Regions from separate parts of the Undibacterium sp. GrIS 1.2 genome, predicted to be linked through region 2. Evidence: predicted binding sites of a transcription regulator. Region 2 holds the regulator's gene; the other holds the start of a gene.
What was found. Region 2 encodes NrdR, which represses ribonucleotide reductase genes. Its sites were predicted from a motif close to CACNANATNTNGTG; they were not measured.
Positions count from the first base shown of each region.

Region 1: a site for NrdR is predicted at 3,088-3,101, ahead of AAKU61_RS16280 (ribonucleoside-diphosphate reductase subunit alpha). Genes of this name have one in related genera too.

Region 1 covers NZ_JBEONP010000041.1:2,348-18,596, forward strand. Annotated here, with positions in the region: gene AAKU61_RS16280 (ribonucleoside-diphosphate reductase subunit alpha) at 1-2,808, opposite strand, end outside; gene ampD (1,6-anhydro-N-acetylmuramyl-L-alanine amidase AmpD) at 3,264-3,920, opposite strand; gene AAKU61_RS16290 (sigma-54-dependent transcriptional regulator) at 3,937-5,526, opposite strand; gene AAKU61_RS16295 (two-component system sensor histidine kinase NtrB) at 5,556-7,319, opposite strand; gene AAKU61_RS16300 (PP0621 family protein) at 7,333-7,593, opposite strand; gene AAKU61_RS16305 (cytochrome C assembly family protein) at 7,590-8,399, opposite strand; gene AAKU61_RS16310 (antibiotic biosynthesis monooxygenase family protein) at 8,667-8,996, opposite strand; gene AAKU61_RS16315 (sigma-54-dependent transcriptional regulator) at 9,114-10,517, opposite strand; gene AAKU61_RS16320 (sensor histidine kinase) at 10,701-12,773, opposite strand; gene AAKU61_RS16325 (ABC transporter ATP-binding protein) at 12,834-13,640, opposite strand; gene AAKU61_RS16330 (ABC transporter permease) at 13,642-14,457, opposite strand; gene AAKU61_RS16335 (ABC transporter substrate-binding protein) at 14,575-15,552, opposite strand; gene AAKU61_RS16340 (voltage-gated chloride channel family protein) at 15,773-16,249, opposite strand, start outside.
Region 2 covers NZ_JBEONP010000047.1:11,674-27,922, forward strand. Annotated here, with positions in the region: gene AAKU61_RS17445 (autotransporter assembly complex protein TamA) at 1-676, opposite strand, end outside; gene AAKU61_RS17450 (ExbD/TolR family protein) at 676-1,128, opposite strand; gene tolQ (protein TolQ) at 1,134-1,829, opposite strand; gene ybgC (tol-pal system-associated acyl-CoA thioesterase) at 1,989-2,390, opposite strand; gene AAKU61_RS17465 (SDR family NAD(P)-dependent oxidoreductase) at 2,523-3,275, opposite strand; ZMP/ZTP riboswitch at 3,562-3,698, shown strand; gene glyA (serine hydroxymethyltransferase) at 3,786-5,036, shown strand; gene nrdR (transcriptional regulator NrdR) at 5,317-5,784, shown strand; gene AAKU61_RS17480 (GAF domain-containing protein) at 5,914-6,615, shown strand; gene AAKU61_RS17485 (S-(hydroxymethyl)glutathione dehydrogenase/class III alcohol dehydrogenase) at 6,743-7,849, shown strand; gene fghA (S-formylglutathione hydrolase) at 7,886-8,746, shown strand; gene AAKU61_RS17495 (helicase HerA-like C-terminal domain-containing protein) at 8,851-10,482, opposite strand; gene AAKU61_RS17500 (YebC/PmpR family DNA-binding transcriptional regulator) at 10,614-11,339, shown strand; gene purD (phosphoribosylamine--glycine ligase) at 11,417-12,691, shown strand; gene hemF (oxygen-dependent coproporphyrinogen oxidase) at 12,712-13,611, shown strand; gene nadD (nicotinate (nicotinamide) nucleotide adenylyltransferase) at 13,651-14,454, shown strand; gene rsfS (ribosome silencing factor) at 14,454-15,188, shown strand; gene rlmH (23S rRNA (pseudouridine(1915)-N(3))-methyltransferase RlmH) at 15,497-15,967, shown strand; gene AAKU61_RS17530 (Maf family protein) at 15,987-16,249, shown strand, end outside.

The sequences.
Region 1 (16,249 bases), on a different contig from region 2:
GCCGCTGCCATCCACGGCAACTGCATTCAGTGCACCGGTTTTACTTGTGGACTTTTCAGTATGAGTCGCACCTATCGTACGCAGGTAGTAGGTAGTTTTCAGGCCACGCAACCAAGCTAACTTATAAGTCTCGTCCAGTTTTTTACCAGAAGCACCTGACATATAAATGTTCAGTGACTGCGCTTGATCTATCCATTTCTGGCGACGTGATGCAGCTTCTACCAACCAGGATGGACTAACTTCAAATGCAGTTGCATATAGTTCACGCAGGTCTTGCGGGATACGATCAATCTTTGCCAGGCTACCGTCGAAGTATTTCAGATCAGCGATCATGACTTCGTCCCATAAACCACGTGCTTTCAAATCACGCACCAAGGATTCATTAATCTCAGTAAACTCGCCGGACAAATTCGATTTTACATACAAGTTTTGATAAGTCGGTTCGATACAAGCCGATACACCAATAATGTTAGAAATCGTCGCTGTAGGCGCAATCGCTACACAGTTGGAGTTACGCATACCGAACTGTTTAATACGATTACGGATAACAGACCAATCCATCGTTTCAGAATAATCGACCTCCAGATAACCACCGCGCTCTTCTGCTAACAGCTTCAGAGAATCTTGCGGGAGAATGCCACGATCCCACAAAGAACCACGATACGAGCTGTAAGCGCCGCGCTCTTCTGCCAACTCAGACGATGCCAGATAAGCGTAATAGCACACTGCTTCCATCGAGTTATCAGCAAATTGCACTGCATCCATTGATGCATAAGGTATGCGCATCATGTGCAAGCAATCCTGAAAACCCATAATGCCGAGACCAACCGGACGATGACGTAAGTTGGAGTCACGCGCTTTCTTGACTGCATAATAGTTGATGTCGATCACGTTATCCAGCATGCGCATCGCTGTACGGATAGTTTTTTGTAACTTGATGTGATCGAGTTTGCCGTCCTTCATGTGCGCTGGCATATTGACCGAACCTAAATTACACACTGCGATCTCGCTGTCGTTTGTGTTGAGTGTGATTTCGGTACACAAATTAGATGAGTGAACTACGCCCACATGTTGTTGTGGCGAGCGAATATTGCATGGGTCTTTAAATGTAATCCATGGATGACCAGTCTCAAACAGCATGGATAACATCTTGCGCCACAAGTCTAGCGCAGGGATTTTTTTGGATAGTTCCAGCTCACCGCTCGCCGCTTTAGCTTCATAAGCAACGTAAGCCTGTTCGAAAGCTTTGCCAAACTTCTCATGCAAGTCAGGTACATCGGACGGCGAGAATAAAGTCCAGTCGCCTTTTTCCATAACACGCTTCATGAACAAGTCAGGAATCCAGTTGGCGGTATTCATGTCATGCGTACGACGACGATCATCGCCAGTGTTTTTACGCAGATCAAGAAATTCCTCAATATCCATGTGCCAGGTTTCCAGATAAGCGCAGACTGCACCTTTACGCTTACCACCTTGGTTGACCGCAACGGCTGTGTCGTTGACGACTTTCAGGAAAGGCACGACGCCTTGGGATTTACCGTTAGTTCCTTTAATATGTGCGCCGAGTGAGCGGACTGGCGTCCAGTCATTGCCCAAACCACCTGCATATTTCGCCAGCAGAGCGTTTTCTTTGATCGCTTCGTAAATACCATCCAGATCATCCGCGACCGTAGTCAAGTAGCAAGAGGACAGTTGTGAACGCTGTGTACCTGAGTTGAACAAAGTCGGAGTCGAACTCATAAAATCAAAGCTAGACAATAAATTATAAAACTCAATTGCACGAGCTTCACGATCAATCTCGCTAATAGCAAGACCCATCGCAACACGCATGTAAAAGGCTTGCGGCATCTCAATCCGTGTTCCACGTACATGCAAGAAGTAACGATCGTACAAAGTTTGTAGACCGATGTAACCAAATTGCAAATCACGATCAGCAACCAGCGCGTTGGCAAGCTTTTTCAAATCGAACTGACCTAATTTTGCATCCAACAACTCTGCTTCAATACCCTTTTTGATAAATTTAGGGAAGTAGTCAACGTATTCTGCCGCCGCTGCTTGTTGCGCAACTTCTTTACCAAATACCTCTTTACGAACTGTATGCAACAACAAACGTGCTGTAACCTGACTATAGGCAGGCTCTTTTTCCATCAAAGCGCGGGCAGCCAAAATAGCCGATTTATGCAGTTCTTCAACTGGCACGCCATCGTACAAATTCTTTAAGGTTTCTGCCAGAATTGCTTCTGGATCGGCCAACTTATCCAAACCAACGCAAGCAGCTGTAATCAAGTTACGAACTTGTGCGATATCCAGCACCGTAGGTTGACCATCAACGATCACATGAATTTGCGGTACTGCGATATCGGTCTTGGATGCCTGTTGCGATTCTAGTTGCTGGCGGCGCTCATCTTGACGCTTGGCACGATACAAAACATAGGCACGTGCCACATCATGTTCGCCAGAACGCATCAGTGCTAATTCAACTTGATCCTGGATATCTTCAATATGAAACGTACCGCCAGTTGGCTGTCTGCGTACCAAAGCAGACACGACGCTAGCAGTTAATTGCTCTACCAATTCACGGATACGGGCAGACGCCGCACCTTGGCCGCCGTTAACTGCCAAAAAGGCTTTAGTCACAGCGATTGCGATTTTGGAAGGCTCAAAACCAACCACAGCACCATTCCGGCGAATGATGCGGTAGTCACTGTAACTGGTAGCTTGCGAAACTGGCGCATGGTTAACTGCATGCGACTGTAAAGCCGACAGATCAGATGTGATTGGTGTTGATGTTTCTATTGAAGAGTGCATTTGGCCTCCGGGGTCAGCGTGAATTGTGTTTACGTCGTACTTCGTGTTTTGAGACCGATGATATCGATCGCAATGCTTATTTTTTCAACTAAGTTACCGAACTAAGTTGCTCAACTACGTTTGATTTACTGCGTTTGGTTTGTATTTACTGGAATTACCTACTGTCTTGAATTAGGTTTTTACTCCATTTGAGTCAAGCAATATAAATTCAGTGTGAATTCAAAATCTGATCCAAGTCTCTGTTTTATAAATCATTTATGACAATAAAACCGGGGTAAAAACAAGATCAAGTGAAACAGGATTAACAGCAGCATTATTTAAACCAAACCACTAGATGTAGTGCAGAAGATTTGATTTGCACTAATTCTAGTGCCAGAGAGGGAGATGTGCAATCGCTTTTTTTGTTAAAAAGAGAATTATTTTTTTACGACAGCTGGGTTTGTTGATTGACAATCTCAAAGCATGAATGGAAAGCTTGGTGCAGCATGAGTAAGCACTAACCTAAATTCTTGATCCAATAATTTTTTATATTGTTTCCAGTCAAAATAGGGGCCGGGGTCAGTCTTCCTTCCAGGAGCAATATCTTGATGTCCAACGATGTGACGGATAGGTAGTTTTTGGCATAGGGCGTAACTGAGCGATGCCAGGGTCTGATATTGCCCAGCTTCAAACTCCTTAGTATCAGTCCCCTCAAGCTCTATGCCTACAGAAAAATCGTTACAGCCAGACTCTCCATTGAACTGCGAAACACCCGCATGCCAGGCCCGTGCCGCGGTTGAGACGAACTGCAATAAGCTTCCATCCCGGCGTATCAAAAAATGGCTAGACACGCGTATGCCGCGCAAGGACTCAAAACTGGGGTGCATTGAGTAATCAAGCTGATTTAAGAATAAATCGGAAATTGCAGAGCCGCCAAATTGACCGGCAGGCAAGCTAATGTTGTGAATTACCAGCAGTGAAACTTCGGCATGCTCAGAGCGAGCATCAAAATTAGAGGATGGCAGTCGCATTGCTAATGAATACCAACCATCCGCATCCAACCCGATAGTTGTACTCGAAGATGCCGAGTTCGTCTGACTTACTGAGTTTGATGGATTTAATGGAGTTGACATAGCCGAATGACCCGATTTACTCCGGGTCATGTATTTTCAGTTTTTGTATCTGGTAACGCAATTGCCGGAAACTTACTCCCAGTAATTCTGCCGCTTGTGTGCGGTTATTGCGCGTTTTAACTAGCGCGCGGCGAATAACTTCCTTCTCTATCCGCTCCAAATAATCTGGTAGAGAACATGGTAAATCAGGCTCGATGAAAATATTTTTTCCGCTGTCCGTGACGCTAACTACAGGCTCTACATGATGCGCATTCTGGTACGGGGACAAAGCGGCAGAGTTAGTTTCAACCGTATGGCTTGGGTTTAGCACCTCTGCAGTGGCCGATGTTTCAGGAGTGCCAGGCAGGCTCGTCATTGCTGGTGAAAGTACTGGCAATGCTTTTGTCGCAGGACGCAAAGCCAGATCACTGACTTCAATACAACCATCATTCGCAAATGCCAGCGCACGCTCCAGAATATTCTCCAGTTCGCGCACATTACCCGGAAAATCATAGGCGGCCAAAGCTTGCAGCGCCTCATTAGATAGTAAGGTAGCAGCGCCAGAATTAGAAAGTTCTAGGGTAGAAAGACGTCGCAAAATACCTTGCGCCAATTCTGCCACATCCCCTAAACGCTCGCGTAGCGGAGGCAAATGCAACTCAATGACATTCAGGCGGTAATATAAATCTTGGCGAAATTTACCTGCCGTCACGCAATTAGCCAGGTTTTGGTGAGTCGCGCTAATAATACGGACATCGACAGGCTCTTCGTTAGTAGCACCGACCTTGCGGACTCGCCTCTCTTGTATCGCACGCAATAGCTTGACCTGCATCGCCAGCGGCAAATCAGCAACCTCATCCAACATCAGCGTACCGCCGCTCGCCGCCTGAAAAAACCCATCACGGTCATCACTAGCACCAGTGAACGCGCCTTTACGATAACCAAAAAATTCCGCCTCCATCAAGGCCTCTGGGATGGCGCCGCAATTGACTGCAATAAAAGCTTTGTCCGCACGCGCACTATTATTATGTATCTCACGCGCTGCCAGCTCTTTACCGCTACCCGATTCTCCAGTGATGATGACTGGTGCCATGCTGCGCGCCAGTCTGGTGATTTGGGAGCGAACATGCTGTAGCGCCTCAGAACGCCCGATCAGACCAGAAGGTAGGATGCGCTCTGCTTGCTTGCTATCATTACCATCTTGAATGTCATGCGCGGTACGGATTTCGCCCAATTGTAAAGCTGATCTGACCAGCTTACGCAACTGATCCAGTGCAACCGGCTTCGACACATAATCAAAGGCGCCTGCCTTGAGGGCAACCACTGCGTTGTCAGCGCTGCCAAAAGCTGTAATCACAGCAATCGGCGTATTTTTATAGTGGCTGTTAACGTCCTGAACTAACTCCATACCAGAACCATCTGGTAAGCGCATATCCGTCAGAATTAAGGCATAACTGGTTTTGGATAAATAATTACGTGCGATAGCGAGTGTCTCGGCGCTATCTACGTCCAATCCCATCTTGATAAGGGTGATTTCTAGCAACTCGCGCAGATGCGCCTCATCATCCACAACAAGAATGCGCGGAATTCCTGGCGAATCTTTAGAGCTCAACTCTTTATTGTTCATATTTACTCGTGTCTTTTGTTCGCTTTAGTTCATGCAACGTCAGAAGGAGAAGAGTCGATCAAAGTGAAGTTAACCACAAAACGGCCTTTTGATTCACCAAATAAGGAGGACGGATCATCTGTATGGTATTCGTAGTCCAGCAAAGCGTGATTATTCAAACATAGCTCACGCGCCATATACAAACCCAAACCGGTACCTTTACTTGATGTAGTGTAAAAAGGCTCGAATAAATGTGAGCGCACTTCTGCAGCGATGCCAGGACCATCGTCCTGAATATGCAATTCTTGCCGGTTGATCGCACTCATTTGGGCATAAATCCGTATGCTACCTGGCTTGCCACTGGCGTAACGCACGGCATTCGACAACAGGTTAACCACAATTTCGCGCAAATGGCCGGGATCAAACACAATATGAAAAGTAACTGACTTGTCCGTATAAATCAAATGTGGATCCAAGCCACGTGTCTCAACAAAGTCTTGCACAATCTCAGCAATAAAAGGTAACAAAGAAAATGGTTTCGTATCTGCCTGCGCCTTGCGCGATAACTTAAGAATATCCTCGATCAACTGGTTCAAGCGTCCGACATTATCATCCACAATTTTTAGCAGGCGCCGCGCTTGTACCGGGTTAGACATATCCTCACCCAACAACGAGGCGGCATAAGAAATTGACGACAATGGGTTTCTGACTTCATGTGCGATGCTAGCCGTCAGACGTCCCATTGATGCCAGCTTTAATTGCTGCGCCTGATTCTCGATATCCGACACATCCTGCATAAAGATAATTGTATATGTACCCTGCTCATGGCTAAACCCTGCAATATCCGCACTATCGACATCCACAAAGCGCAGTTTTAAATGTGTCACTAAATCAGAGCGATTCAAGTTTTCTGGTGAACTGGCATCAATGGTGGCGTCATTTAATTGCCGGATAGAGATGAACGAGATCTCTTCACCCACCGTCCATGGCATGATGCCAGTATGAATAGTCTTGGTATTGAGCGTAGAATCATTTCTGCTAGACAAAACCTCGGCTATTGGTCGCAAAGCAGGAATATCACGTAAACGGGCTCTGCTGGCTTGCTGGATCAGACGTGCGCCCAACATGCGCTCTGCAGCTGGGTTTATCTCTACTAAATGTTCGGTCTGGTCGATAACTAAAATACCGTCACCCATATCGGCAATTACCAGACGGTTAATCGCCTGTTGTATTGCCAGTGCTTTGCCACGCTGTACCGCCAAAGCCTCTTGCTGAATCAGATTTTTTGCTAAGCGATTGAGTACGAACACTACCGCAAAATAAGCTGCTCCATACAAACCGGCTTGCGACGTCAGACTAGTATCTTCTTGCTGCAAAACCCTGTAAATACTTTCTACTAATAAAAATAAAGTGACGAAGGCTGCAAAAAATAAACCCCATAATAAAGGCGCCAGAATACCGACGCCCGCTAAGGGGAAAATATACAGAATCGCCAAGCCACTTTTATTACCACCAGACGCCAGATAAATAATAGAAATGATAATAATATCAAGTGCAATCTGACTCGCCAGTTGCGTCATGAATCGCCGCTGATAATTGATTTTAATCAGGACAAAGAAAATAGCGATGATCAGGTAAGCACTACAAGCCTGAGTGAATACGGTGTACTCAGTGAACCATATTTCTTTACCGCCCCTCAGGCTCATGTAACCAAACAACACGATGGCAACGACTACCCGTGACACATTCAGGGTCTGAAGGGAACGCCAGAACGTGGCGCTAGGTAAAGAGGGGACGATAGCGGAGCTGGACATTTAATGCAGCGGTCTAATGCAAGTCGGCATGCACGACACTACAAAATACCTGCTGCTGCCGGTACACTGCCTCGGATGCAGGTACATATACTTGACAATGCTCACAACAAACCATGGTCTCAGCATGTTGATTTGCCTGATGTGGATTAGGGCTTGAGCCGGTTGGTCCGCCATCCAAAGGCGCTTGCTGTTGGGCCGATGAGATCGTTGAACTTTTTTTACGCAAAGCCAACACTACCAACACGGCAAGCACCAGCCACATTAAGAACTTCATGAAAGGCTCCTGTGCAATATCACTTCTAAGACAAACCGGCTACCGACGTAGGCCAGTAATAAGGTTAAAAAACCGCTTAGGGTAAAACTCAAAACTGTTTTCCCCCGCCATCCGCGCCAGCGTCGACCTATCAGCAAAATACCAAACAACATCCAGGAGAACACCGACAAAATGGTTTTGTGATCCCATTTAAACGCTACGCCCAAGACTTGCTCCGAAAACACGATGCCGGACAAAACAGTCAGCGTCAATAAAATAAATCCCATCGCCACTAGCCGGAACAGAATTTTTTCCATCATCAGCAAAGCAGGCAAGCGCTCTATCGCCTTACTAAGCCAGGGCGGTGTCGCTTTGCTGGCTTGCTTGTGCAGATGCGCATCTTGCAAAGTCATTACAACGGCATGGAAAGCAGCGATCGTTAATGTACTGTAAGACAACAATGCAATCGCAATATGCCAGGGAAACATCGCAGGCTTGCCTGCCATCGCGACCAAACTACCTGGGAAGAAGACAGGCAAGATCGCCATGATTGCCGCATTAGGCAGTAACAATACTTTCAAACCATCTAAGGATAAATTACGACTCTCCAACCAGTAAACAAATACAGATACCCACAATGCGGCTGACAACATTACGGCAAACCCCACCCGCAACTCGTTCGGCATAAAAATAGTCAGATACAAAGCCGCTGCATGCACCAGCCAGCCAGCAATCGTCGTCATAGAATCCAGCAAGCGGCGCTGGCCGGGGATAAAGCTGCAAGCGATATATAGTGCAGCGGCAAGAAAAGGGAGATAAGTTTGCATGGTTTAAGTTTACACCATGTAGGCTCAGATTTAGCTTGGGATTTAGTATGAGAATTGTTAGTCGGATCAAGACCTGAATTGAGTTTAGACCGTAAGCTTGTTGCAAGCCGTCCAATAAGACCCTCTAAAAACCCTTGAAGGAAGGCAGAGCGCAGGCTGCAAAACTATTTTTTTCGTCGCTTCTGCGCAGGCGGGAATCGCATGGAGGGAGCCTAGCCTTATTTCATTTTGGGTCAGTCATGAGTGAAGCACTGTTTTAGCAGCACCTTAATGATTCACAAATCCAGCCGTTGGATGTGGAATTAATCCGTCGCCATAAGCACGCAAGACCTGAGCAATAACCACTTGATAACCGTCCAGCCAGTTGGCTTGCGCGGCTTTTGCCTCCAGATGTTTGGGATGCTGCATCAATGCATGTAAGCCGTCCATGGTCTCCCAATAATAGACATTAGAAATTTGTCCGGTCGCTACATTCTCCCAAGCCTCTTCCCCGATATAACCTGTAGTTTGTTTGGCGACTTCGGCAATCGCTTGATCCAGCGCATAAAACTCTGCGTCGTACTGCTTTTTATTAAAGATAAATGTAGCTGAATACATCTGAATCCTCTGGCGGACAAAGTATAGGAAGGGTCGAACCTTAGCGAGCGAGGATTGTAGGATATTTATGTAGAGTGAGGTAATTTTTTACCGCTATGGATGGGCATTACAGCTATATCAACCAGCAGCAGGCTTAAACGACAACTGATATTTTTTCAGTTTGTCATACAGCGTTTTTTTCGGAATCCCTAATTGCTCCGCCGCCGAAGCGACATTGCCGTCTTGCTGTTGCAAGGCTTGCTGAATCAGCGTCGCCTCAAACTCCTCTATGCGTTTTGGCAGAGCATCACTTATATTCAAATTCGCGTTCAAATTTATGTTCGAATTTGCAGTAGAAATTTTGGTCAATGGCGCATCGTTAGTGTTCAGATTGTCCTGATTGACGTGCATCAGGTTTATATCAGCGACTCCCAGCACTAATTTATCCGCAAAGTTGCGCAGCTCACGCACATTACCGGGCCAGTCGCGCTGCTGCCATTGCAGCATCTGCGCAGTAGGAATCAGCGGTGCCGCTTGCTGGTACCGGATCGCTGCCAACTTTAGGAAATGCGCCAGCAGTAAGGGAATATCCTCGCGGCGTTCATTCAGACGTGGCAGCTCCAGACTGACGACACTGATGCGGTAATACAAATCTTCGCGGAACTTAGCTTCTGCGCTCAATTGCAACAAATCTAATTTGCTGGCGGCGATGATGCGGCAATCCAACGTAATTTGTGCATTACCACCCAGTCGCTCCAGCTTGCGCTCTTGTAGCACACGCAAGAGTTTGACCTGCAAAGCCAGCGGCATACTTTCGATTTCATCCAGAAAAATAGTGCCGCCGTTGGCGTATTCCAGCTTACCGATGCGACGCTTTTGGGCGCTGGTGAAAGCGCCGGCCTCATGACCGAACATTTCGCTCTCAAACATCGACTCGGGCAATGCACCGCAATTGATGGCGACAAATTCGCCCGTACGTCCGCTGGCCAGATGCAATTGCTGGGCGACGACTTCTTTGCCGGTACCCGTCGCGCCGTTGATCAATACATCTGCCTGAGTCGGGCCTATCGTTCGGATAAATTTGCGCACCTGCTCAATCGCGGCACTTTGCCCGATCAACTCTGGTACCGCAGACTGGCTAACAACTTGTTGCTTGAGCTTGCGATTGTCCATGACCAGGCGGCGCTTCTCTTGCGCGCGCAAACAGGTGTTTAATAAGCGATCAGCCGCAAACGGTTTTTCGATAAAGTCATACGCACCATTGCGCATTGCCGCCACCGCCATGCTGACATCGCCGTGACCCGTAATCAAAATCACAGGCAAATCAGCATCCAGTGCCGCCACTTGTGCCAGTACGTCCAAACCTGATTGACCAGGCAAGCGCACATCTGTCACAACAATCCCGTTAAATTCTGGCTGCAAATAAATCTGTGCCGCCTCGGCACTAGCGCATGCATGTACTTGAAACCCGCCCAACTCCAAGGTCTGTGCAGTTGCCAGACGCACCGCTTGCTCGTCTTCAATCAAGATGGCTTTTAACATGCTATCGACGTTTGTCACACCTGACTCCCAAACTAAAAACCTTGAGGAAAACCATATACTCCCCTATTTTTTACAGAAATAATGCTGATTGTCCATATTATTATTGGACACCTTAAATATACATAGTGGGAGTATTAATTTACATCTTTATTAATATATCTATATCTATGCTCTGGGGAAGGTCTAGACCCGCCCCATCCAACGCGGGATTTTGACCGTAAATTCTGCCCCGCCTTGCAAGCGGTTTTCAGCACAAAGACTCCCGTTCATCGCCTGCACTATCGAGGATGAAATCGCCAGCCCCAGACCCAAGCCCTGCTCTGATGCTTTGGTGGTAAAAAACGGCTCAAACAAATGCTGTATCACCTGCTCTGGCAAACCCGTCCCGGTATCAATAATACGGATAATCGCGTCCTGCTCATCAGCCTCCAGCAAGACACTAACTTGTGTTGGTCCACGCTGACTATATTCAATCTCTTGCTGCCGCTGCATTTTTTGCACGACAGAATCCAAGGCATTGCGCATCAGATTAATCAGTACTTGCTCGATTCTGACTGCGTCACCCAATACCAGCAAACCGGTTTGCGACGATAAGAGTAAAGCGACGTTTTGTCGCTCAAACTCACTTTGCATTAATAGCGCCGCTGCTTTTAATGACACGGCAAGGTCAACCTCAGCAACGGCCTCGGGACTTTTTCTGGCGAAACCTTTTAGCTGGCTGATAATCGCGCCCATTCTGGCACTGGCATCGCTGATATGTTGAAGATTCTCGTTGGCCTGCGGTACTTTGCCACGCGCCAGGAAGGTCATTGCATTATCAGCAAAGGCGCGGATAGCCGTCAGCGGTTGATTCAGCTCATGCGTCATACCGGCGGCCATCTGCCCTAGCATCGCCAGCTTACCGGTTTGTACCATCTCGTCCTGGGTGGACCGCAGCAGATTTTCGGCATCTTGCAACTTGCTGTACTTGGTCGCCAACTGCACATTGGCATGGGTCAGTTCTTGCGTGCGTAGCGCGATGCGCTGCTCCAGATCATCGGCCGCTTGCTGTAAAGCGCTCTGCAACTCTTGCCGCGCTAGGTGTCTTTCATCCAGACGTCGTCGCCGCTGATGAAACACCGCTGCCGCAGTTGCGAGCAAAATCAGCAAAAGAAAAGCCACCAGCGCGGCCTGAATACCGACACGGCGGATGGTAGACTCCGACGGAAACAGCATCAATTGCCAGGACAAACGACCTATAGGGCGAGTGACGTAGTTACTTTGTATCTTACTTTGTATCTTACTTTGCACCTTACTTTTCACGTCACTCAGTTCATTACGAGAAGACTCACCAAGCTGACCAATATCAGCCCGCTCGGACTTGGGCAAACTGGCAAGTGAGGCAATTGGCTTGCCGCCATATTGCAGGGTCTGCGCAATCAATCTCTGCACATCGTCATTCAGCGTTTGCAAACTATGGTATTGCCAAGCTGGACGATTGCTTAAAAAAATCACGCCATGCTGGTCGCTCAAGGCAATCGGCTCTTCACTGCTACGCCAGGCTTTTTCAAATTCGGTAAGACTAATCTTGACGGCGATGACACCAATGGGAGTGCGTTTAGGCGAACGATTGAGATTGTGAACAGCAGAGCGGATACTGTCCAGCTTTTTGCCGGCCAGTTGATGGGTATTTTCATCCGCGTTTTTATCCGCGCTTTCACCCACATTGTCATCCCCATTACCATCGCCGAATACCGGCTGCGAGATAAAATATCCGGGGACGCTGGTGGTATTGCCGATCGCATAAAAATGTCCGGTACCGCCCTGTATTGCCTCTTTAAAATACGGACGAAAACTAAAATTCTGCCCCATAAAACTTTGCGGCGTATCCCAATTGCTAGCAGCAATGGTGTTACCGTTTTTATCCATCAGATAAATCGCTGCGAGCTTGGATTGCTGTTGAATGTCTTTCAGCGCTGCATGAAATTGTGCCAGCTTCTGCGCATCGCCGGGCGTCGCCAGGATTTGTGAGGCCAAAGGCAGATACGCTAATGCGTACGGCAAGGTTTCGTAACGCTCAAGCACCGATTCCAGATCGAGGGAGATGATCTGCAAATGCCGGTCTCCGGCGGAGCGGATTTCTTCCCGTGCTTTGCCAGATGCCCACCAATATGCACCAAGGATAAACAGCACGGCACATATTAATAAGGCAAAGGCGACAACTACACTGCCAGATAGCAGCGTAGCTGGTTGATGCGAGTCAGATGTACGTCGCATTGGGATGAGTTGGCCTAATAAAATGTGACGATATAGTTTTAAGAGATTAACTTTAAAAGTTTAATCGACTACCGCCATTTTCAGCTCATCCGTGTGGTGGCGTTGCTGCTCTTCCATCACCAGTTGGCCTAACTCACGTTTAAGCAGATTGAACTCGGCAGAAGACGGATCACGCAAACGCGGCAACTCCACCATCAGGTCGCGTTTGACCGTACCGGGACGATAGGTCATGACGACAATCCGATCCGCCAGATAAATCGCTTCTTCTATGCTATGCGTGACAAAAATAATCGTCTTTTTTAGCTCAGACCAGATGCGTAACAACTCATCTTGCAAATTACGGCGGGTCAAGGCATCCAGCGCACCGAATGGCTCATCCATCAACATGATGGGCGAATCTAATGCCAGTACGCGGGCAATCGCTACCCGCTGACGCATACCGCCAGACAGGTCTTTAGGAAAACGGCTTTTAAAATCACTTAAGCCCAGCATCGCTAATAAATCTGAGACTTTTTTCTGGATTTCTGACTTACTGACGCCTTTTATTTCTAGTCCAAATGCGATGTTTTTCTCTACCGTCATCCAAGGAAAAAGTGCGTACTCCTGGAATACCATGCCACGATCTGGCCCCGGCGCAGTGACTAACTTCCCTTCCGCTGTAATCGTCCCGCTGGTCGGTAAAGAGAAACCCGCTACAGCATTCAATAAAGTCGATTTGCCGCAACCCGATGGCCCCAGCAAACAAACAAATTGACCTTCTGGAATCTCTAATTGAATATCTTTGAGGGCGACCACCTCACGGTCACTAGTGGTGAAAATTTTATTCACCGCATTGACTTTGATCTGTACAGGATTTGGGCTTGTCATATTAATTCTCCAGACCACGGTGCCAGCGCAGCAAATGGTTATTCAGTTTGTTCATCGCCAGGTCAATTGCCAGGCCCAGCATACCGATACTGATCATGCCGGCAATAATTTTGTCCGACCAGAAATACTCACGCGCCTCTAAAATTCTAAAGCCAAGGCCATTATTAACCGCGATCATTTCTGACACGATCACAACGATAAAAGCGGTACCGATGCCGATACGCACACCCGACAAAATATATGGCACAGCGGCAGGCAACATGACTCGCAAGAATAAGGTTGTTTGGCTCGCCCCCAGATTGCGCGCTGCACGGATATAAATACCGTCAACATCACGTACGCCAGCAATCGTATTCATCAAAACAGGGAAAAATGCGCCGATCGCGATCAAAAATATCGCTGGTGGATTACCCAGTCCAAACCATAAAATCGACAAAGGAATATACGCAATCGGAGGGATAGGTCGCAGTACTTGCATTAAGGGATTCATCCAGGCATAGGCGCGCTGACTAGCACCCATCGCCAAACCTAACGGCAAGGCCAAACCAGCGCCGACCACAAAACCGACTACCACGCGGTACATACTGCCAATCGTGTCGCGTATCAATTCACCCGATACCAGCCAACCCAGACGGGACATCGTCGCCGGATCAAAGGCTTCCATAGGTGAGGCATACTCACACCATTTTTTTACCACAGCCCAAGGTGATGGCAGGACTTGTGGATTAACCCAACCCATTGTCGTGACCACATGCCAGAACAAAATTAAGACCGCAGGCACCACTAAGCCCGCGCCGATTTCACGCCATTTCTTCATATTGCTTCCTTATAGAGAAAATGCTGTCGATGAATGGCAAGCATCCATCGGAGACGATCATTGACGGCTAAGAGATACGGGCATTACTCCGGTTACCTTAGCCGTAACTATGTCAGCCTATTTGATATTAAGCGATTTTTTTGCAGCGTCGAGCAAATCTGTTTTGACCCAATCTTTAGCGACGGGTGGCTTAGTCATTTTGCCGACGCCATATTTTTGCATCAGATCCGTAGTGATCTGGATATGCTCTGGCGTGACATCGTAGGAATAAGGAGAATTGCCAATCGCGTTGACAAAATCTTCTTTTGTGATTTGTCCTTTGAAAATCGTTTCGCGGACATATTTTTCGGCCAGGTCTTTGTTATCGATAAAGGTTTTAGTCGCCTCTACAAAACAGCGCATAAATTTTTCTGCGAGTGGGCGGTTCTCTTTATAGAATTTTTCTGTCATGACCATCGTGCGTACTGGCTCACCAATTGGTGTGTCGTAAGGTTTGATCAGTTCTGCACCAAAACCTTTGTTAATTGCTTGCGCCGAATATGGTTCAGATTGCATGATGGCATCGACATTTTTACCAAGCAAAGCTTGATTCAAATCAGGAAAGCCAAGATAAATAATCTGCACATCTTTGCCCGGTTGATCAGAATAACTTAAGCCATTTTGCGACAACTCTGCCGCCAGCAAAATATCCTGAATACCGCCACGGGTAACGCCGACTTTTTTACCCTTTAATTCTTTAACGGTTTTGATTCCTAAATCAGGACGTGTCACCAAACGTGCACCACCTTTGGCAAATCCAGCAACGATGTAGATAGGTGCACCGCTGGCTCTGGCAGAGATCACGGCTTCAGACGACACAGCGGCCACATCCAGTTCGCCAGCGATTACTGCTTGCATCGCATCGAGGCCTTTGGGGAATACTTTTTCATCGACTTTGATACCGCATTTTGGCGCGATCTCTTTGATATAAGACACTGCGCCGTAATGAGCAAATTTGAGATTGCCCAATCGCACAACATCTTCTACCTGAGCGGCGCCGGCGAATGCAGCAGAAATGGATAAAACGAGGGACGTGGCGATAGCTTTTTTAAACATGATGGTCTCCTGACTATTATTGATTTGTACAACGGGTATAGCAGACTTTGTGCCAGCTTCGATTATTTTGCAAGTCATTGATTTTTATCATCTTGGCCGGGCTAGTTACCCGGATTATTCTGACGAACCAGAATAATCCGGAGCTAAAACGAAAAAGTTTGCCGTTTTTCGCACAGACACAAATTGAATTCAATTTAGAACACAAACGCAAGATAGCTTATCAGGGCTTATTCTTTTTTGATGTTGTGGCGAGATCCTTGGCCTGATTGTGAAACTCACTAAGTTTCACCGGCCTCGCTCCCGCAGCTGCATCCAGATTAGCATGCAAATGTTTTGCTTGTCCCACCCGTTGCGAGCGATAAATGCCGGTGTGTCCTGAGAACAAATAACTGACCACACAGGCAATCCCCGCATACACGCCAACCTCGGCACCAAACAGCTCCATCGCCATTAAAGTAGAAGCAATCGGCGTATTCGCAGCACCGGCAAATACCGCGACAAAACCAACGCCTGCCAATAAAGGGAAAGGCATATTCAGTAGCGGCGCAAGCGCATTTCCCAACGTAGCACCGATATAAAACAGTGGTGTAACCTCGCCACCCTTAAAGCCAGTTCCCAGCGACACAATGGTAAATAGCATCTTGGCAGCAAAATCATAAGACGCTAAAGGATGCTGAAAAGCCTCTACGATAGCGGG
Region 2 (16,249 bases):
GTAAGCGCCAATCGGCAATCAGCGCCTGGCGACGTTTAACTGCATCTACCTTGCCTTGCTTGGCCGCGTCTTCGAGAGCACCGGAAAATTGCAAATCGACTTGCTGTATTGTAGTTCTGGAGCCGGCATCAATATTGACGCGGATGACATTACTGCTGAGGTTGCTACTGAGGTTGCCAATACCACCACGGAAAAGCGAGCCGCCATTTTGGCCATCTTTTCCGGCATCAAATGTGATGACGGGCGAAAAGTATCCCTCTGTCGCCAATATATTGCCGATATCCTGACGCAATTTTCGGATCAGCGTTGGTGTGACGTTTTGCGAATCGGTATCTGACGATAATTCTGGGATATGTTGCGTCAACAGAGCCAGCCAATCACCTTTAGCAACACCTATCTGGAAACGACGTAAATTCGATTTCGCTACAACAATCTCTTCTTCCGCATCGGGCGCGATCTTCGTATCGGTGGTGGACGCTAGTGTTGATGTTGGAATTTCTGCTTGTGTTTCTGCTTGTGCTTCCGCCGGTGTTCCTGTCGACGCTGCTGCCGAGCTTGGCGCATACATCACGCTTGACACTGGGAGGGCAGGAAGCTCGGCAGACGGCGCCTCGGCGTGACAAAAATTTGTCACGCCTATAAATGCTACCAATAAGAATACTGGTTGCAGACGCATCACTTGGTCGCCAAACCAACCCGATTAATACCAAGCTTTTTGGCTTCGGAAATAACTTGAATAATCTCGTCGTATTTCATTTCTTTATCAGCCGATACAAGTACGGCCAAATCGGGTTTTGCCGTATGATATTCGCTCAACTTTTGCATTAACTGGGCACGATTGGCAGCGGTTTCTTTGGCCTCTTGCTGGTTGTTACCATTGCCAGTTTTTCCGTTAGCGCCTTTGGTATTGATACTGATCACATATTTGTTAGTGTCTAGCGTTACCTCAATATATTCAGACGGCGGCTGGGTTGATTGTCCGGCAGTCGGCAAATTGATGACGCTGGGATTGGTCATCGGAGCAGCCACCATAAAAATAATCAGCAGTACCAACATCACGTCGATATAAGGCACGACATTGATTTCTGCTTTGAATTTGCGTTTACGTTCGCCACGCAGAGAACTCATACAATTTAACGAGATTGTCTTTGCAAAATATTGGAGAACTCTTCAATAAAAGTTTCAAACCGGATCGCCAGACGATCAATATCATGTGAGTAGCGGTTGTATGCCAGCACTGCAGGGATCGCCGCAAACAGACCAATGGCAGTGGCAATCAGCGCCTCGGCAATACCGGGAGCCACAGCAGCCAGCGTGGCTTGCTGCACATTTGCCAAACCTCGGAAGGCATTCATAATCCCCCACACCGTACCGAACAAACCCACATATGGGGAGACCGAACCGACTGAGGCTAAAAATGATAAGTGGGCTTCCAGATGATCCATCTCGCGCTGATAGGCGGCGCGCATCGCACGACGCGCACCGTCCAGCATTGCAGTCGCATCTAAGCTCGCTTTATTGGCTGATTTGACCTTTTGATATTCGCTCATACCGGCTTCAAAAATACGCTCAAGCGCACCGGTGTTATTGCCACTGTTACGGCGATTGCTCATTGCAGCCTGATACAACTCACCCAAGTTGCCGCCGGACCAGAAATTGCGTTCAAATTCTTCCGTCTGCTTGCGCGCTTTGCTGATCGCAAACATTTTTCTGAAAATATAATTCCAGCTCGTCACTGACACGCCCACCAGCAAGAGCAGTACCAGTTGTACCAAGATAGAGGCTTCGGAAATCAGGGTAAAAAATGAGAGGTCTTGAGTAACATTCATAACATTCATAGTCTATGTGTGTAAGTTAATTATTCGTATGCACACGGTAGTGTACGTTCGCGCAACTGGTGCCTGGCTTTGTAACTTGCTTGGCTGATTGGTTTAGCTAATTCGCTTGACAGTATTCGTTTGACTTTAGCTACCTGAGTTTTGCTGATTTTACTCGCTCAGCTTTGCCAGCACTTCCGCCGGAATCGCACTTGGGCGCACGCTGGCGGTACCCACGCATCCTACTTTAATCGTGCCGGTTGCCAGTAAGCGATCACCGCACCAGGCTTCTTGCACGAACTGGACTGAGGCGCGCCCCAACCTTTCGACCACAACGGTGAGTTTGAGTTCATCATCCAGTCTGGCGGGTGAATGATACTCGACTGCCGTGCCTTTGACGACAAACATGACTTGGTGCTGCGTAGTCATGATTTGCTGGCTGATACCGGCCGCGCGCAACCACTCGGTTCTGGCGCGCTCAAAAAACTTTAGATAATTGGCATAGAAGACGATGCCGCCCGCATCGGTGTCTTCATAGTACACGCGTACAAACCAGTTGAATTCTTTAGCCATAATTTAGCAATAAATAAGGTAGAAATTGGGGAGTATCCCCATTTTATATACTTAGTGCCCAGAGATTACCTGGACACTTTAAAATACCCTATCCAGTATAAAATTTCAACCTAGGCCACTATATGCGGGATTTTACGCCGGATTACGCTTGATATTGAAAGCGCCGAAACCCTGGCAAGTCGGCATCATTTCTATGTAATTGATGTTGATATGCTTGGGCAATGTCGCAATCCAATAAGCAGATTCCGCAATATCAACTGCCGTCAATGGGACAGTGCCTTCGTACACTTTGGCCGCTGCCTCATCATTCCCTTTGAAGCGGACATTAGAGAATTCGGTACCGCCGCATAAGCCTGGCGCAATATTGGTTGCCCGCACGCCAGTGCCAACCAGATCGGCGCGCAGGTTAAGCGTAAATTGATCAACAAATGCCTTGGTTGCGCCATACACATTGCCGCCCGGATAGGGCGTAGAACCAGCGATGGAACCGATATTAATCACCAGACCGCTGCCACGCTCCACCATCGCAGGCAAAATAGCGCGGGTCATTCTGACTAATCCCTTAGTATTAGTATCGATCATGGTTTCCCAGTCATCCAGATTGGCTAAGTGTGCTGGCTCTGTGCCCAGCGCCAGTCCGGCATTATTGATGAGCACATCGATTTCTTTCCATTCTGCGGGTAACTGCGCCAGCGCCGCGCTGATGGATGCTTTGTCAGTGACATCCATCTTGATAGGTAACAAGGCCGCACCCAGCTCAGCCTGCAAGGCGTCCAGACGATCCGTGCGGCGGGCGGCAGCAATCACTTTATGACCATTCGACGCGAACTTACGCGCCATCTCTTCGCCAAAACCTGAACTTGCACCGGTGATTAAAACGATCATGATTTCCTCTTAGTTTGATGTGATTTTGGATGTGATACTGGATTTGATGCTGATGATGTGACTAATTTTTTGCATGGCGAACATCGTCGCGAAAACGCCTGCCGTCATTCTATGCGGTTTTTCTACAATCGTTATGCCTGAGCTTGTGACGCCTTGTAACCTCCAATGGGCAAACACCTTCAATTTATTTAACGCGAAGTATTCATCAGACTAAAATACCGTTATTCGGCAAATCGCATCCAAATCTTGCTCAAAAATGGGGCTTGGCGTAAAATTTGGGCACCATTTCGTCTCACGTGACTGGCGAAAATGTCTTAAACGCAGCAGTTTGCTCAATTAGCAACAAACGCTGCGCTTGACGACAAAGATGGAGATCCATCGGGAAGCGTGAGATTTCAATAGCCGTGCGCCTGGGTAGCCTGATATGGACATAGCGATTTAGGCTGCCCGTTCCCTTTTCAGGGCACCAGATCATCTGCAATTACCTTCTAATTAAACAGGAAGCTTGTCATGTTCGCAAAAACTCACACCCTCGCCAATACCGATCCAGAATTGTTTGCCGTGATTCAACAAGAGAATCACCGCCAGCAAGAACATATTGAATTGATCGCCTCAGAAAACTATACCTCGCCAGCAGTGATGGAAGCCCAGGGCTCGCAACTCACTAACAAATACGCTGAAGGCTACCCGGGCAAGCGCTACTACGGCGGTTGCGAATATGTGGACGTGGTTGAGCAAATGGCGATTGATCGCCTGAAAGAATTATTCGGCGCGAACTTCGCTAACGTCCAACCTAATTCCGGCTCCCAAGCGAACCAAGGCGTGTTCTTCGCGTTGTTAAATCCGGGCGATACCATCATGGGTATGAGTCTGGCAGAAGGCGGACATCTGACCCACGGCATGCCTCTCAACATGTCAGGCAAATGGTTTAACGTGGTCTCTTACGGCCTGAACGCCGCTGAAGACATCGATTACGATGCGATGGAAAAACTCGCGCGCGAAGCCAAACCAAAAATCATCATCGCTGGCGCATCCGCATTTTCTCTGCGCATCGACTTTGAACGCTTCAGCAAAATCGCCAAAGAAATCGGCGCCTACTTTATGGTCGATATGGCGCACTATGCCGGCCTGATCGCGGCAGGCGTTTATCCTAACCCTATGCCATTCGCCGACGTAGTAACTTCCACCACGCACAAGAGTCTGCGCGGCCCTCGCGGCGGGATTATTTTGTCGAATGATGAAGCGATTGCCAAAAAGATCAATTCAGCGATTTTCCCCGGCATCCAAGGCGGCCCATTGATGCACGTGATCGCAGGCAAAGCAGTGGCGTTCAAAGAAGCACTGACGCCAGAGTTCAAAGCCTACCAGCAACAAGTCGTCAAAAATGCCGCTGCACTGGCACAAACCCTGACTGAACGTGGTCTACGCATCGTCTCCGGCCGTACAGAATCGCATGTGATGCTGGTTGATTTACGCCCTAAAGGTTTGACAGGCAAAGAAGCAGAAGCCATCCTCGGCTCCGCCCATATGACCTGCAACAAAAACGGCATTCCTAACGATCCGCAAAAACCGATGATCACCTCCGGTATCCGCCTGGGCAGCCCGGCATTTACTACACGTGGTTTTAAAGAGGCAGAAGCGATCAAAGTCGGCCATCTGATCGCCGATGTGTTGGACAACCCAAATGATGCTGCGACCATAGAGCGCGTTAAAGTCGAAGTCAAGAAACTGACCGATGCCTTCCCTGTATATTCTGCATAAAACGCAGCATAAGTAATCCACCGTAAAATATTAGCGATAGTGTAAATACGGATCGCAGTAAAACCAACGCCACTCAGACCGAGTGGCGTTGTTGTAATAACTGGTAGTTTTTGTGCCCGTTTTGCCAAATTCAGCTCATAAGTAATACAATAAGAATAAATATACTATCTACCTGTATATTTTAATCGTCCATAGAAAGACTGGACAATCAGGCATTTTCTATAAAAATAATGGGGAGTATGCACTCTACGCTGCATTTTCTTCCCGACTTGGAGTCAGTATGAAATGTCCGTTCTGTCACCACGATGACACGCAAGTAATCGACACCCGCGTGCCGGATGACGGCAATACCATCCGCCGCCGCCGCCGTTGCGCCAATTGCGATAAACGCTTCACAACGTATGAGCGGATCGAACTGGCGATGCCTGTCATCGTCAAAAAGAATGGCAGTAGAACCGAATTTGAAACCGCCAAACTACGCGGCAGCCTGATGCTAGCCTTGCGCAAGCGTCCCGTATCGGCAGAAGCGGTGGACAATGCCATCCAGCGCATAGAAGAAAAACTCCTGGCCAGCGGTGAGCGAGAAGTCGTTTCTGGCCACGTCGGTGAACTGGTTATGCGCGAACTAAAACGTCTGGACAAAGTCGCCTACATCCGATTTGCCTCGGTGTATAAAAGTTTTGAAGACGTATCAGAATTTGCCGAAGCGATTCAAGAAATTGCACAAGAAAAAAAGCCAAAGAAATAGATTGCTAAACTGCTGGAAAAGTGGGCGCCGGGCGCTGCACTGCCGGGCTTTTTCAGCGTTCCGTCCTATGCCACATTGATATGAGACATCTGATAAACTCAGGTACTTTTCAGAACCTCGGGCAGACCAATGTCAATCGCATTTTTTATGGCACACAGCGGCATCGATCAAGCACAATTACCGCTTGATTTTGCGACGCAAGTTTCCAGCTACCAAGAACAACTGCAGCAGTTCATCAGATCCACTGAAAAAGACACGCAAGTCCAATGGCAATATCAAGTGCCAGAATTGGGCGAAGGCGGATCATGCTCTTTGTTTGATCAGCTATCCGCCACGCCCTACGATCTCGCCGCCAGCTTGGGCGGACAAACGTCTGACAATCTGCGGCTCTTGCAACGAGTGACCGCGCTGGTCAAGTTTTATCAGCAACACAGCGGTAGCCAGTGGTTTGGCGTGTATAAAAAAATCGATCAAACACCTACAGGGTCAGATGGTAATTCCGTGCTGGTCAAACTAGCCTACTTTGGCGCCGCGTCGCGTGCCGAATTTCCGCTCACACCTGAATTTGCTGCTAACAGTAATAACAGCACCGTCGGCATCAGCGGTAAGGGGCGGATTATCAATAACGTCAGCGCCTATCTTGCAACCGGCGGCGAGTATTACACCTGCGATCCAAAAGTGCAGGCAGAAGCTTGCTTGCCGATCCTGGCAGTAGATGGTCGCGTGTTAGGGATTATCGATTCAGAAGCATTTACACAGAATATTTTTACCGGTGCTGAGCTCGCTTTGCTCGTCGCGGTAGCTACTAGCTTGTCTAGTATTCTCGGCTAAAAATTGCTGTCAGCTTTTAGTCATTTATTACGAATCTATACATTACGGATCTACCCATTACGGGTTTACACATTACAGTTCTACTTATTACAGTTCACCCTACCTCCTATCACGACAAAGGACAGACATGAAAACCAAAGCAGCAGTCGCATGGCAAGCCGGCAAACCACTGACGATTGAAGAAGTTGAACTGGGCGGCCCCAGAGCCGGTGAAGTCTTAGTCGAAATCAAAGCCACTGGCATTTGCCACACCGATTACTACACCTTGTCTGGCGCTGATCCTGAAGGTATTTTCCCGGCGATTCTTGGGCATGAAGGCGCAGGCGTCGTGGTCGATGTCGGCCCCGGCGTTAAGAGTTTGAAAAAAGATGATCATGTGATCCCGCTCTATACGCCTGAGTGCCGTGAATGTAAATTTTGCCTCTCACAAAAAACCAATCTCTGTCAGGCAATCCGCAGCACCCAAGGTCGCGGTCTGATGCCAGATGCGACTAGCCGTTTCTCATTAGATGGCAAGCCGCTATATCACTACATGGGTACATCGACTTTCTCCAATTACATCGTAGTGCCAGAAATCGCTCTCGCAAAAATTCGTGAAGATGCGCCTTTCGACAAAGTCTGCTACATCGGTTGCGGCGTCACTACCGGCGTCGGCGCTGTGTTGTTCACGGCTAAAGTCGAAGCGGGTGCCAACGTGGTCGTGTTTGGTCTCGGCGGCATCGGACTCAACGTGATTCAGGCGGCGCGCATGGTGGGAGCAAATAAAATTATTGGCGTTGATATCAATCCGGCTCGTGAAGCCATGGCGCGCAAATTCGGTATGACACACTTCGTCAATCCGACCGAAGTCGGTAACGTCGTGGATGCAATTATCGGCCTGACCGATGGCGGCTCAGACTATAGCTTCGAATGTATTGGCAACACCACGACGATGCGTCAGTCACTGGAATCCAGTCACAAGGGCTGGGGTCAATCGATCATCATCGGCGTTGCCGCAGCGGGACAAGAAATCAGTACACGCCCATTCCAGCTGGTCACTGGCCGGGTCTGGAAAGGCTCGGCTTTCGGTGGTGCCCGTGGCCGCACCGACGTACCAAAAATCGTAGACTGGTACATGGAAGGCAAGCTCAACATCGATGATCTGATCACGCACAAACTGCCATTAGAACGCATCAACGAAGGCTTTGACTTAATGAAGAGCGGAGAGTCGATTCGCTCCGTTGTTGAATTCTGAGCTAACTAATTTAAGTGAACTGAAACAGGAGTCAAGATGACCGCGACCGCATTAGAAACAATCAGCGAGCACGCCTGCTACGGTGGCGTGCAAGGTTTTTATCGACATGAGTCGAGTGAGATCGGATTGCCTATGCGGTTTTCGGTATTCCAGCCACCGCAAGCCAAACAGCGCGCAGTCCCTGTCTTGTTCTATCTGGCAGGACTGACCTGTAATGAAGAAACCTTCATGATCAAAGCTGGTGCGCAAAGACTGGCGGCGGAACTCGGCATCATGTTAGTCGCACCAGATACCAGCCCGCGCGGAGCGGATGTGCCAGGCGAAAGCGAAAGCTGGGATTTTGGTTTAGCAGCAGGATTTTATCTGGATGCCATAGAACTACCGTGGGAAAAACATTACCGCATGTATTCTTACGTAGTACATGAGTTACGCCAAAAAGTACTGAACAATTTTACTGCACGTGAAGATCGTATCGGCATCTTTGGTCACTCCATGGGCGGTCACGGTGCGCTGACGCTAGCCTTGCGCAACCGTGACATCTACCGCTCGGTCTCTGCCTTTGCACCGATAGCAGCGCCGACTAAATGTCCGTGGGGTCAAAAAGCATTTCGCGGTTATTTAGGATCGGATCAAAGTCACTGGCTGGATTACGATGCATCGATCTTGATGGCGAATACTGATACGCCGTTTCCAAATGGCATATTGATTGATCAGGGCTTAAGTGACAAATTTTTGGCCGAGCAATTACTGCCAGAAGAGTTTGAAATGGCGTGCAAAATGGCAAACCAGCCATTAACCCTGCGACGTCATGCAGGCTATGACCATGGCTACTACTTCATCACTAGTTTTATTGAAGATCATTTGCGGTTTCATGCTGCGATTTTGAACGCTGCATAAAGAAAAGCCGTATTGAAATACTAACTTCAATACGGTTTTTTCGATGACTAATTGCTAGATATCGAACATTCAAAATTCAGCAGTACGATATCATCAAAGTTTATTTATTTTTTCTTCAAAATAGAACCCAACACACCGCGAATAATCTCACGCCCGACCTGTGATCCTATCGTCCGCACGGCTGATTTGACCATCGTCTCTGCGACGTTATCACGACGGCGTATTCCACTGCTACCTCCCAGCAAATTACCAAACACGCTTTTCAGCGTGTCTCCAATGCCGCCCTCTTCTTGGGGCTGCTGCTGAGTTGGCGCTTGTCTTTGTGAAGGTATACCTGGTGCAGAATCTTGCGTCGGGCGAGTTGACGCACTGGTACCAACATTGCCGCCAGAGTTGCCCCAGCCATCACTCATACCGCCAGAATTACCAGAGGATGGTGCACTCTGCGCTTGAGTATTGGCGACTCTGCCTTTGAGTTTTTCATAAGCAGAATCACGGTCTATGGTCTTTTCATATACGCCTGCAACAATCGAACTAGCGATGATCTGTTGACGCTCTTCTACCGAAATGGGACCGATCTGGGACGCTGGCGGCAATACAAATCCACGCTGTACGATATTCGGTCTACCTTTTTCATCAAGGAAAGAAATCAGCGCCTCGCCAACACCGAGTTCACCGATGACTTGCGCGGTATTCAAATCAGGATTAGGACGGAAAGTTTCTGCCGCTGCCTGCACTGCTTTCTGATCGCGTGGAGTATATGCGCGTAAAGCCTGCTGGACGCGATTGCCGAGTTGTCCTAACACCGTATCGGGAATATCGAGCGGATTTTGCGTGACAAAATACACGCCGACACCTTTAGAGCGAATTAAGTGTACGACCTGCTCAATTTTTTGCAGTAAAACTTTGGGAGCTTCGTCGAACAGTAAATGTGCTTCATCGAAAAAGAACACCATCTTTGGCTGATCCAAATCCCCGACTTCTGGCAAATGTTCATACAACTCAGATAGCATCCATAGCAAGAAAGTCGAATACAAACGCGGTGATTGAAGTAATTGGTCCGCCGCCAGAATATTAATAATGCCTTTACCGCTGGCATCGGTTTGCAGCATATCGTCCAGATTCAACATCGGTTCGCCAAAGAATTGCTCACCGCCCTGCTCAGAAATCGCCAGTAAGCCGCGTTGTATCGCACCTATGCTGGCAGCAGAAATATTGCCGTATTCGGTCTGAAACTCGCTGGCGTTATCGCCCAGATGCTGCAACATTGCGCGCAGGTCTTTGGTATCGAGCAGCAACAAGCCATTGTCGTCAGCAATTTTAAAGGCGAGTTGTAATACGCCTTCTTGGGTTTCGTTCAGATTCAGCATGCGTCCCAGCATCAGCGGCCCCAGATCAGAAATTGTGGCGCGCACTGGATGCCCTTGTTTACCAAACACATCCCAAAAAGTGACAGGACATGCTTGCCAGACTGGGATATCAGCGCCGATCTGTTCACACCGTTGCTGCATCTTCGGACTGATTTGACCGGGATTTGCCATGCCGGACAGATCCCCTTTAACGTCTGCCATGAACACAGGTACGCCAATACTGGAAAAGGCCTGTGCCATTACTTGCAAGGTCACCGTCTTGCCAGTACCCGTGGCACCGGTAATACAGCCGTGGCGATTCGCCCAATCAGACAATAAATACAGCTCTTGCGACGATGTTTTTGCGATCAGCAGTGGTTTGGACATGATTTAGGTCGTTCTATAGGGGGATTTGAATAAAATCACTATGTTAAAATGCCGGACTTCATTATAGAACCACAGCTGAGCGAATTTTCTCAGCATTTGGTAAACAATTGCCAATTCAAGAGAGAGCAATCATGGCAGGACATAGTAAATGGGCCAATATTAAGCACAAAAAAGCGGCCACTGACGCAAAACGCGGCAAAGTCTGGACGCGCTTAATCAAAGAAATTACGGTTGCATCGCGCATGGGCGGCGAAGACATCGCCTCCAACCCACGCTTACGTCTCGCGGTAGACAAAGCAGCTGATGCCAATATGCCGAAAGAGAATGTCACGCGCGCGATTCAACGCGGCAGCGGCACATTGGAAGGCGCAAATTACGAAGAAATCCGGTACGAGGGCTATGGCATTGGGGGTGCAGCGATCATTGTTGACTGTATGACCGATAACAAAGTACGTACCGTAGCTGAAGTACGCCATGCTTTCAGTAAATTTGGCGGCAACATGGGAACTGAAGGTTCGGTCGCATTTTTATTCACGCATTGTGGACAAATGTTATTTGCACCTGGCACTAATGAAGATGCTTTGATGGAAGCCGCTTTAGAAGCTGGTGCGGATGATGTGATGACCGATGACGAAGGCGGTATTGAAGTGTTGTGCCAGCCTTACGATATGTCCGGCATTAAAGATAGTTTAGAAAAATCAGGCTTTGTACCCGAGGTCGCAGAGGTGATTATGAAGCCGGGCACAGAGACCATTTTTGCTGGCGATGACGCGATCAAAATGCAAAAATTATTGGATGCGTTAGAAAATCTGGATGATGTGCAAGAAGTGTTCACCAATGCCATTATTGAAGAGTAATTTCGAAAAATAGCTTTGAAGACTAAGTTCGAAAACTAATTCTGGATTCAATCCAGAATATTAAATAGAAAACTGATATGAAAATTCTCGTCGTAGGCTCAGGTGGTCGTGAACATGCATTGGCGTGGAAACTCGCCCAATCCGAGCGTGTGCAAACAATCTTTGTCGCTCCGGGTAATGGCGGGACAGTGCAGGATTCCCGCCTGAAAAATATCGCTTTAACCGATTCCGTTGCCTTGGCTGATTTTGTCGAAAAAGAGCAAATCAGTTTGACCGTAGTTGGTCCGGAAGTGCCGTTGGCAGCAGGTATCGTCAATGTATTCCGTGAACGCGGTCTAAAGATTTTTGGCCCGAGTAAAGAAGCAGCACAATTGGAAAGCTCTAAGGATTTTGCAAAATCCTTTATGCAACGTCATGCCATCCCGACTGCAGAATACAAAACCTTTTCTGACCTGGCTGCGGCGCATGAATATATCGCACAAAAAGGTGCGCCAATCGTCATCAAAGCCGACGGACTGTCTGCTGGTAAAGGCGTCGTCGTCGCGATGAGTCTGGAAGAAGCGCATGGTGCTGTCGACATGATGTTGTCCGACAACAAACTAGGCGACGCTGGCGCCCGTGTCGTGATTGAAGAATTTTTGGCGGGAGAAGAAGCGAGTTTCATCGTGATGGTTGATGGCAAAAATATTTTGCCATTAGCGACGAGTCAGGATCACAAACGTTTACTGGACAATGATGAAGGGCCGAATACTGGCGGCATGGGTGCGTACTCCCCTGCGCCTATCGTGACACCGCAATTGCACGCCCGTGTCATGCGCGAGATCATTGTCCCGACAGTACAAGGCATGGCTAAAGACGGCATTGTTTTCACTGGCTTTCTTTATGCAGGTTTGATGATTGATGATCACGGCAATCCTAAGACACTGGAATTTAACTGTCGCATGGGTGATCCTGAAACGCAGCCAATTATGGCGCGACTGAAAACCGATCTGGTGCATGTCATGGAGCACGCGGTCAACGGCACACTAGATACAGTAGAACTGGAATGGGACAGACGCACGGCAATGGGCGTGGTAATGGCAGCGGCAGGCTATCCAGACGCACCGCGTAAAGGTGATGTGATTACAGGTATACCTCCAGAGACGCCAGAGAGTGTAACTTTTCATGCGGGAACTGCGTTGGCCGATGGCAAGCTGACAGCGACAGGTGGCCGCGTTCTCTGCGTCGTTGGTTTGGGTGATACGGTCAAGCTAGCGCAAAAACATGCTTATGAAGTAGTCGAAAAAATTCATTTCAATGGCGCACAATATCGTCGTGATATCGGCTGGCGCGCTATGAATAAAAAACATTAATCACGAGATAAACCAAACGCATGACTGATTCCAGCGCCGTAAAAACTTATCTGCTTGATCTGCAAACACGTATCGTGGCAGCAATGCAGCAGATTGATGGCAAGCAGTTCATGACTGATAGCTGGGACAGACCAGAAGGTGGCGGCGGTATCTCACGCGTGATTGAAGAAGGCGATGTCTTTGAGCGCGGCGGGGTGAATTTCTCACATGTAATGGGTAGCAATTTACCGCCCTCTGCGGCAGCGCACCGGCCAGAACTGGCAGGTCGTAGATGGGAAGCGATGGGCGTGTCCTTGGTCATGCATCCGCGTAATCCTTATGCACCGACGGTACATATGAACGTGCGCTTTTTTACCACTTATGCCGAAGGTCAGCCTGACGTCTGGTGGTTTGGCGGCGGCATGGATTTAACGCCGTATTATGGTTTTATCGAAGATGCACAGCATTTTCACCAAAGCTGCAAAAATGCTGTAAGTCCGTTTGGCGCTGACTTGCATCCGCGTTTTAAGAATTGGTGTGACGAGTACTTTTACCTCAAGCATCGCAAAGAAGCACGCGGCGTCGGTGGTATTTTCTTTGATGATTTTAACCAGCTTGATTTCGCCAGCAGCTTTGCGATGACACAAGAGGTAGGTAACGCCTTCGTGCCCGCGTATAGCGCCATCCTTGAAAAGCGCAAGGATATGTCCTATGGTGAACGCGAGCGTGACTTTCAGGCTTACCGCCGTGGTCGCTATGTCGAATTTAACCTGGTGTTTGATCGCGGCACTCTATTTGGACTGCAATCGGGTGGCCGTACTGAATCGATACTGATGTCCATGCCACCGATCGTCAAATGGCGTTACGACTGGCAACCAGAAGACAACAGTCCTGAAGCCGCGCTGGTAAGAGACTTTTTGCCGCATAGGGACTGGGTTTAAATGAATGTGAATTTGGATTCAGCCCCAGATTCATCGGATATGCTCAGTGAACAGACTCACGTGAAATGTGTTGTGGTATTGGGCGGTAGTTTTGATCCGGTGCATCTTGGGCATGTGGCACTGGCCCGACGTTTCGTGGATTTATTACAGCCACAAGAGTTAAGGATTATCCCAACCGGAAATCCCTGGCAAAAAAATGGCTTAACTGCCAATGCCGCGCAGCGATGTGCGATGTTGGAACTGGCGTTTGCAGACCAAGTTAATTGTCCGGTGGTGATTGATCGTCAGGAAATCCTAGCGGCAGAACGACAGCAAACTAATTACACCATCGATACCTTGCGGCATTTGCGCGCAGAGTACGGTGATACTACTTCAATCGTTTTTTTAATCGGTGCCGACCAGTTGCAGAATTTGTCTAGCTGGCACCAATGGCAATACTTGTTTGATCTGGCGCATATCTGCGCGGCCTCACGACCCGGCTTCCAACTGGATCAAACAAACTTGCCACAGGCAGCAGCAAAGGAAGCACAGCAGAAAGATACAGATATAAATACCGATACAGAAACACAGCAAGTTAATCAAGTAGTCAATCAAGTACTAAGCAAGTTCAGGCAAGCAGCGGCGACACCCGAACAGATTCGCACCACCCCCGCTGGGCTGACCTATCTGGCAGATGATCTGCAAGTGGATATTTCAGCTACCCAGATTCGAGAAGAACTGGAGCGTGGCGCAGCAAGCACCTTGGTCTCGGGGTTAGTCTCGCGGTTGGTTCCGAGGTTAGTCCCAATTAAGGTGCTAGACTACATACAACAACATCATTTATACGAAAATACGAAAAAATAATGGATATCAAAAAACTACAAGCCCTCGTCATTGACGCTCTGGAAGACGTCAAGGCACAAGACATTCAACTATTCGACACGATGCATCTGACCAGCCTGTTCGATCGCGTTGTAATCGCATCAGGTACTTCAAATCGCCAGACCAAAGCCTTAGCGGCATCGGTACGCGACAAAGTTAAAGAAAACGGCGGCACCGTCGTCAGTATGGAAGGCGAAGGAACTGGTGAGTGGGTACTGGTCGATCTGGGCGATCTGATCGTTCACATCATGCAACCCGCGATCCGTGCTTACTACCGTCTGGAAGAGTTATGGGGCGATAAAGAAATTAAATTTGGCGCGGCAAAACGCAGCACCAAACTAGCGACGGCATCGGTTGAAGAAGAAGACAAACCTAAACGCAGCCGTAGCAAAGCGGCACCCGTCGAAGTAACGCACGACATGATGGCAAGTCAGACTACCTTGGATGACGAGCCTAAAAAGCCAGCCCGCAAACCGCGTGCCACCAAAGCAGCGACGGATGATATGGCCGCTACATCAACACTGAAACCAACACGTAAACCAGCAACGCGTAAAACTGCCACCGGTGCAGCAGCAACTGATGCAGCACCAAAAAAACGTGCTCCAAAAACACCAAGTGGTGCGCGCGTAAAAGTCGCGTCAACTAAAACATCGGTTGCTTCTGCTAAAAAAGCCGCTGATAAAAAAGCGACGACCCGCCGTAAAACTGCTGAGTAAATCTTTGTTAGTGCGGTGCTGATAAGTGCCTCAACTCAGTGACTTTTAAGTGACTCCTGATTGGCTCCTGTACATAACAGGAGCCAATTTTTTTGTGCTGGCTAAAAATCATGGCATCCTGACGATGCTGGCTGTGTCACGATGTGATATTGAGGAATATGAATATACTCCCCATTATTTTATATAAATATGCACCATTGACCATGGAATTTATGGACAATTAAAATATACTTACTAGGAGTATATTTTCAGCTAAACTCATTTTTATTTCTTTTGGTTTAATTACCACGCCATTTTTTATCAATTATATGCAACTCATCATCGCCGCCGTCGGTCACAAAATGCCTGCCTGGATAGAGACGGGTTTTAACGAATACAGCAAGCGCATGCCTGCCGATTGTCGTATCGTGCTGAAAGAAATCAAACCTGTCGAGCGCTCCGGCAGCAAAACCGCCGAGACCGTCATGGCCTTAGAACGCGCTAAAATTGAAGCTGTGCTCCCCAAAAATACACGCATCATTGCACTCGATGAGCGCGGCAAAGATCTAAGCAGCGTCGGCCTGTCGCAGCAACTCACGCAATGGCAACAAGCCGGTGGTGATGTAGCTTTTGTGATTGGTGGTGCAGACGGTCTGGATGCAGAATTTAAAGCGAAAGCCGATATGCTGATCCGCATTTCTAGCCTGACATTGCCGCATGGCATGGTGCGCGTACTATTAGCCGAGCAGTTGTACCGTGCCTGGTCGATTACGCAAAATCATCCTTACCATCGGGTCTGACAAGATAAAAGGACACCCTATGGCCATCACCGACAACAAAATCTATCTTGCCTCCAAAAGTCCGCGCCGTCGTAAGTTACTGCGCCAGGTTGGTATCGATTTTGATCTGCTCTTATTACGTGATACCGCGCCACGCGGTCCCGATGTCACTGAAATCGTCTTGCCTGGCGAATTGCCCATGGATTACGTTAAACGCGTGACCCAGGAAAAAGCCCAAGTCGCCTGGAGCATCATGCAACAGCGCAAATTAGCGCCGCGTCCGGTATTGGCGGCAGATACAAC